2 regions of the Actinoallomurus oryzae genome follow, and region 2 is predicted to be linked to the other one. Evidence: riboswitches for the same ligand, from Rfam matches in the RefSeq annotation. Region 2 holds a riboswitch; the other holds the start of a gene.
What was found. A riboswitch is a leader RNA that binds a small molecule or an ion and turns the genes downstream of it on or off. The one in region 2 is predicted to bind S-adenosylmethionine.
Positions count from the first base shown of each region.

Region 1: it holds a riboswitch for S-adenosylmethionine, as region 2 does, so the genes downstream of both, thrC (threonine synthase) here and ABEA10_RS33445 (GNAT family N-acetyltransferase) in region 2, are expected to answer to the same signal.

Region 1 covers NZ_BAABHF010000066.1:952-4,351, forward strand. Annotated here, with positions in the region: gene ABEA10_RS48285 (MoaD/ThiS family protein) at 1-117, opposite strand, end outside; gene thrC (threonine synthase) at 114-1,358, opposite strand; SAM riboswitch class I at 1,374-1,541, opposite strand; gene ABEA10_RS48295 (alpha,alpha-trehalose-phosphate synthase (UDP-forming)) at 1,720-3,141, shown strand; gene ABEA10_RS48300 (VOC family protein) at 3,152-3,400, opposite strand, start outside.
Region 2 covers NZ_BAABHF010000042.1:115,089-118,488, forward strand. Annotated here, with positions in the region: gene pknB (Stk1 family PASTA domain-containing Ser/Thr kinase) at 1-1,591, shown strand, start outside; gene ABEA10_RS33445 (GNAT family N-acetyltransferase) at 1,637-2,290, opposite strand; SAM riboswitch class I at 2,366-2,464, opposite strand; gene ABEA10_RS33450 (Lrp/AsnC family transcriptional regulator) at 2,542-3,015, opposite strand; gene ABEA10_RS33455 (APC family permease) at 3,127-3,400, shown strand, end outside.

The sequences.
Region 1 (3,400 bases), on a different contig from region 2:
ACTGGACTCCAGGTCCGCCACGACCTCGCGTACCGTCGTCCCGGACGCCGTCACCTCGGACTCACCGCCGGTGTAGTTCCGAAGGATCGTCGGGATACGCACGCTGATCGAGCTCATACCAGGCCTGCCTTTCGAAAAGCGTCGAAGGTGGGGGCGATGTTCGCCGACGGCTTGGCGACCGGCGCCACCGCGTCGAGGGTCTTCAGACCGTCACCGGAGTTGATGAACACGGTCTCGGCGTCCGGGTCGAGTGCTCCCGAGGCCAGCAGCTTGCGCAGCGAACCCAGCGTGACGCCGCCGGCGGTCTCGCCGAAGATGCCCTCGGTGCGCGCGAGCAGCCCGATGCTGTCGACCACCTCGTCGTCGGAGACGTCCTCGATGGCACCGCCGGTGCGCCGGACGGCGTCCAGGACGTACGGGCCGTCCGCCGGGTTGCCGATGGCGAGGGACTTGGCGATCGTGTCGGGCTTGACCGGCCGTACGACGTCGTGCCCGGCCTTGAAGGCCGCGGCGACCGGCGAGCAGCCGGTCGCCTGGGCGCCGAAGATCTTGTACGGCCTGTCCTCGACGAGGCCGAGCTTGATGAGCTCCTGGAACGCCTTGTCGATCTTGGTGAGCTGCGAGCCGGAGGCGATCGGGACGACGATCTGGTCGGGCAGCCGCCAGCCGAGCTGCTCGGCCACCTCGTACCCGATCGTCTTGGAGCCCTCGGCGTAGTAGGGCCGCACGTTGACGTTGACGAACGCCCAGTCGTCCTGCTCGCCGGCGATCTCGGAGGCGAGCCGGTTGACGTCGTCATAGTTGCCGTCCACGGTGACGAACGTGCCGCCGTACACCGCGGTCGTGACGATCTTCTGCCGCTCCAGGTTCGACGGGACGAACACCGCGCTGCGGATGCCCGCGCGCGCCGCCGCGGCGGCCACCGCGTTGGCGAGGTTTCCGGTGGACGGGCAGGCCAGCACCTTGAAGCCCAGCTCGCGGGCGGCGGCGAGGGCGACGCCGACGACGCGGTCCTTGAAGGAGTGCGTGGGGTTGCCGCTGTCGTCCTTGACCCACAGCGCGCGGACGCCGAGCGCCTCGGCGAGGTTGTCGGCGCGGACCAGGCGCGTGAAGCCGGGCTCGGTGTTCGGGGTCTCGGCGACGTTCGGGGGCACCGGAAGCAGGTCACGGTAGCGCCAGATGTTCCGCGGACCCGCCTCGATGCGCTCCCGGCTCACCTGGGAGTAGTCGTAGGTGACTTCGAGGGGCCCGAAACACTGCTCACAGGCGTAGCGTGGGCCGAGATCGTAGGATTCGCCGCATTCGCGGCACGCAAGTGCGGTCGCGGGGCCGAGGTTTCGGACGGCAGTCTGCGACATGGAGCGAGGCCTCTCTCCTCATCTTTCTCGTGCCACCTTGGTCACGAGCCGGAGTTGGCACCTGTCCCGGGCGGCCTCGCATCTGTCGGCGAGTTGCGGCGCGGCTGCGCCGCACTGGACCGCGTGTCCGGGAGGGTTGCCGGGGCTTCGACGGGCCGGTCCCTCCACCCCTCTGGATGAGCGGTATTGAGTTGTATCAGGAACTGTATACGTGACTGACCGGTTCTTTGGCCAGCCCGGAGTCTCAGCGCGCGAGACACGAGACGGATCTCACGCCACGGTGAGCATCCGTATGGTCACGAAACAGACAGGGGCCGACCTTCGGCGATTGGGGCCCACGACGGCCGGTTACTCTCCCCCCATGGCTGACACGCAGGTGCTCGTCGCGTCCAACCGTGGCCCGGTCTCCTTCTCGCTGGCCGACGACGGTGCACTGTCGATGCGACGCGGCGGCGGCGGGCTCGTGTCCGCGCTGGGCGAACTCAGCGGCGACATCCTGTGGGTCTGCGCCACGCTCTCCGACGCCGACCGTGCGGCGGCGCGGCGTGCGGAGGAGGGCCGGCTCGACGTCCCCGGCATCGGCGCCGTCCGCATGCTGGACATCCCGCCGGGCACCTTTCACCGCGCCTACAACGCGGTCGCCAACTCCACGCTGTGGTTCGTGCACCACATGCTGTACGACACCCCGAACAAACCGCACTTCGACGCGCGGTCGCGCCGCGACTGGCAGTCCTACGAGGCCTACAACGCGGCCTTCGCCGACGCGCTCGCCCAGGACGCCGCGCAGGGCGCGAAGGTCGCCGTACAGGACTACCACCTGACACTCGTGCCCACGCTCCTGCGCGAACGCCGGCCCGACGTGAAGATCACGCACTTCTCGCACACGCCATGGGCGCCGCCGGAGTACTACCGGCTGCTGCCGGACGACATCGGACGCCAGGTGCTCGAGGGCATCCTCGGCGCCGACCACGCCGGGTTCCAGACCCGGCGCTGGGCCGAGGCGTTCGTCGAGTGCTGCGCGGCGGTCCTGGGCGCCCGCGTCGACCGTGAGGCCCGTACGGTCACCCACCAGGGCCACGTCACGCGCGTCGGCGTGCACGGCCTCGGCGTCGACGGCGACGCCCTGCGGGCCCGCGCCGCCGAGCCGGACGTGACCGCCCGCGCCGCGGCACTGCGCGAGCAGGTCGGCGACCGGCGGCTGATCGTGCGCATCGACCGCACCGAGCTGTCCAAGAACATCGTGCGCGGCCTGGCCGCCTACCGCGAGCTGCTCGCCAAGCACCCCGAATGGCGCGGCCGGGTGATGCACCTGGCGTTCGCCTACCCGTCGCGGCACGACCTGCCGGAGTACCGGGAGTACACCGCCGCCGTGCAGCGGATGGCCGCCGAGATCTCCGACGAGTTCGGCGACGGCGCGTGGGACCCGCTGATTCTGCAGGTCAACGACGACTACCCGCGGTCGCTCGCGGCGTACGGCATGGCCGACGTGCTACTGGTGAACCCCATCCGCGACGGCATGAACCTCGTCGCCAAGGAGGGTCCGGCGCTGTCGAAGAACGGCTGCGCCCTCGTGCTGTCGGACCAGGCGGGCGCCGCCGACGAGATGTCCGGCGACGCCATCATGGTGAACCCCTTCGACGTGTCGCAGACCGCGGAGGCGCTGCACCAGGCCCTGCTGATGCCGGCCGACGAACGCTCCGAGCGCTGCAAGCGCCTCGCCGCCGCCGCGACCGCCCTGCCGCCGCAGCAGTGGTTCGCCGACCAGCTCAGCGCCCTCGGCTGACGCCGCGCGGTCACTCGGTCCGCTGCGTGAGGCTGAACCAGTTGCCCGAGTCGTCGCGCAGCACGGCCTCGATCCCGTACGGCCGCTCGGCCGGTTCCTGCACGAAGACGACGCCGCGTGCGGACAGCTCCTCGTACGCCTTGCGGCAGTCGGGCGTCTCCAGCACTCCGGCGCCGAGCGCGCCCTTGGCGACCAGCTCACGGATCTGCTCGGCGGTGCGCTCGTCGTGCCCCATGGCGCAGTCGGCCAGGACGACCTC
Region 2 (3,400 bases):
GCATCCGAACGTCGTCGCGATGTACGACCAGGGCACCGATCAGGGGCGCGTGTTCCTCGTGATGGAGTACGTCGCCGGGCGCACTCTGCGTGACCTGCTGACCGAGCGGGGCCGGCTCGGGCCGCGCGCGGCGCTGCGGATCATGCGGCCGATACTCGCCGCGCTGGGCGCCGCGCACCGCGTCGGTCTGGTCCACCGTGACGTCAAGCCGGAGAACGTCCTGCTGGCGGCGGACGGGCAGGTCAAGGTGACGGATTTCGGCCTGGCCCGAGCGGAGACGGCGAGCAGGCACACCAAGACGGGCATCCTCATCGGCACGGTGGCCTACCTCGCGCCGGAGCAGGTCCTGACGGGCGACGCGGACGCTCGCACCGACGTGTACGCCGCGGGGATCATGCTGTTCGAGCTGCTGACCGGATACCAGCCGTACCAGGCCGGCACCCCGCTGGCCGTGGCGTACCGGCATGTCAACGAGACGGTGCCGCCGCCGTCGAGCGTGATCCCGGGCCTGCCGCCGCAGCTGGACGCGCTGGTGGCCGGGGCGACCGACCGCGATCCGGCACGGCGTCCGCCCGACGCCGACCGGTTCCACGCGGCGGCCGGTGAGGTCCTCCGGTCGCTGCCGCCGGACATCGACGCGATCTCGGCGTCCGCCGTGCCGGTGCCGCCGGGGCCGCCCCCGGCCGCCGGCGGAACGCAGGCGCCACCGCCCGAGAGGGTGACGCAGAACCTCCACGTGCATCCGGGCGCGTCGTCGTCCGGCCGGGACGGGACGGCGCGGACGCCGAGTTCGCACACCATGGTGATCCCCGACCACGAGGGGCCGCCGCGGAAGTGGCGGCGTCGTCCACGGACGTACGGGCTGTTCGCCGCCGCGGTCGTCGTCGCTCTCCTGCTCGGGGGCTTCGCGTGGTTCCAGACGGCGGAACGCACGGCGCGCGTGCCCCAGCTCGTAGGCCTGTCGGAGGCGGATGCGCGTCTCCGGGCCGAAAGACTCGGTCTCAAGGTCAAGGCCGGCTCGTTCCGCCAGGATCCGAGCGTGCCCAAGGACAAGGTCGCCCAGGTCGAGCCGGGCGCCGGCACGCAGGTCAGGACGGGCACGCTGCTCACTCTGACCCTGTCGTCGGGCCGGCCGCCGGTCGCCGTGCCGGACGTCCGGAACCAGCCACTCGACCAGGCGGAACAGCGGCTGCGGCAGGCGGGACTCCAGCCGGGCCGGCGGCTCCGGCAGGACAGCGCCACCGTGCCGCGCGGCGACGTCATCACGACCAGACCGGCGGCCGGGAAGAAGCAGAACCCGGACGAACCCGTCACCATCGTGGTCAGCCGCGGCATGACGATGCCGGACCTGAGCGGCCTCACCCCTGATCAGGCCGCGCGGAAGCTGGCCGCACTGGGGCTGAACCCGCAGTGGCGGCAGCAGGCCCCGGACGGCGGCCGGCAGCCGAACACCGTGGTCGGCCAGGACCCTCCCGCGGGACGGCCCGTCAACCGGGGCGACGACGTCCAGGTGACCATCACCGACCAGCGTCAGTGCGAGTGGGGCCCCTTCTGCTCCTACGACGACGGCCAGGACGACGGCGACTGGTAGGCCCCGCCCGGCGACGAGCCCGCACGCCCGCCGAAAGGCTCCGCGCTACGCGAGATCGTTCTCCGCTTTCCGTACGGCCCGTGAGCGGGAGATCGCGGCGGCGAGACGGGTTCGCAGTACCGGTTCGACGGCGGGCCATTCGCCGGCGACCACCGCGAACATGGCCGAGTCGCGGACCTTGCCCTCCTCGCCGCGTGCCCACGACATCGACCACGCGCGCAGTACGCCCTCGAAGGGGATGCCGAGCCGCTCCAAGGCCCGGCGGCAGCGGTGGTTGCGGGCATCGGTCTTCAGATCGACGCGGGTGACGCCGAGAACGTCGAACGCATACGACAGCAGCAGCAGTTTCGCCTCGGCGTTGATCCCGGTGCCCTGCGCCGAGGCGGCCAGCCAGGTGAAGCCGATCTCGATCGCTCGCAGGCCCGGCCGATCCGGCCAGCCGCGAGGATCCCACAGGCCGGTGCATCCCACCGCCTTGCCGTCGGCGAGCCGAACCTGGGCGAACGGGGTCAGCCCGTCGCGGGCGAGCTGGGCCGCCACATAGTCCGGTATCTCATCGGCGCGGGGCACCAGCGTGAAATCGTAGGACGACCGGTCCTCCTCGACCGCCTCGGCGAGATCCGGCGCGTGCCGCACCGTCAGTGGCTCCAAGCGCACCACATCACCGGCAAGGACGGGAACATCGAGCCGCACGCTCATGAGTCCTCCTTCGTCGGAGGAGAGACCAGGCGCGCGTGTTCTTTGATTCGCTCGCTCCGCACGCTCATCAGCGCTCCTTCATCGTTCCTGGCATTGGCACCTTTCCCGCGGGTTCCCGCCGGGAGGTTGCCGGACCGTCACAGGGCCAGGTCCCTCGGATCCTCTGGATGAATTACCGGCTCACGATCATGCCTGCCACGGTCGTACCCGGTCAACCCGCCACAGGCACCGCCGGCGCCGTCGACGATGGTTCAAGGGACGATGTCCGGGTCTTCCAGGCGCTCCAGTACGGGATTGCGGACCTGCTGGAAGACCACCGACGTACGGAAGCCGGCGACCTCCTTGCGCGTGCTGACCCGGTCGGTCAGGAACGCATGCAGATGGTCGAGGTCCTGGACCGCGACGTGCACGATGAAGTCGTCGTCTCCGGAGACGACGTACACGCTGAGCACCTCGGGCAGCCGTGACGCGAAGTCCTTGAAGGCGTCGATGGCCGTACGGCTGGAGACGCGCAGCTTGACGGACACCAGGCCCTGCACTCCCCGGTTGAGTGCGGGCAGGCTGATGTCGGCGTGGTAGCCGCGGATCACTCCGCGGCGGGTGAGCGTACGGATGCGTTCCATGCAGGTCGACGGCGCGATGTCGAGCTTGCGGGCCAGCTCACGGTAGGACTGCCGGGCATCCGTTTGAAGAAGTCGCACGATTTCGGCGTCACGTTCGTCCACAGCTGGATTCTGGCACTCATCTCGAGCGAGCGTTCGCCAGGACGGTTGTTTTGCCGGTCGATTGTCTACCTTCAAGGCTCTCAACCGATCAATATGACGGCAGGAACGACGATGAGCGGACGTACGATCGAGGATTCACCCGGGAACCGGCTCGGTCCGGCCCAGGGCACGGCGCTGTTCGTGGGGGCCGTGCTCGGGCCCGGGGTGCTGGCCCTGCCGCATCTGGCGGCGGTGGCCGCCGGGCCGGCCTCGATCCTGGCCTGGGCCGCGTTGCTGGCCCTCAGCGTCCCGGTGGCGATCACGTTCGCGGCGCTGGGCGCCCGGTTCCCCGACGGCGGAGGAGTGGCGACGTTCGCCGCGCGGGCGTTCGGGCCGCGGACGGCGG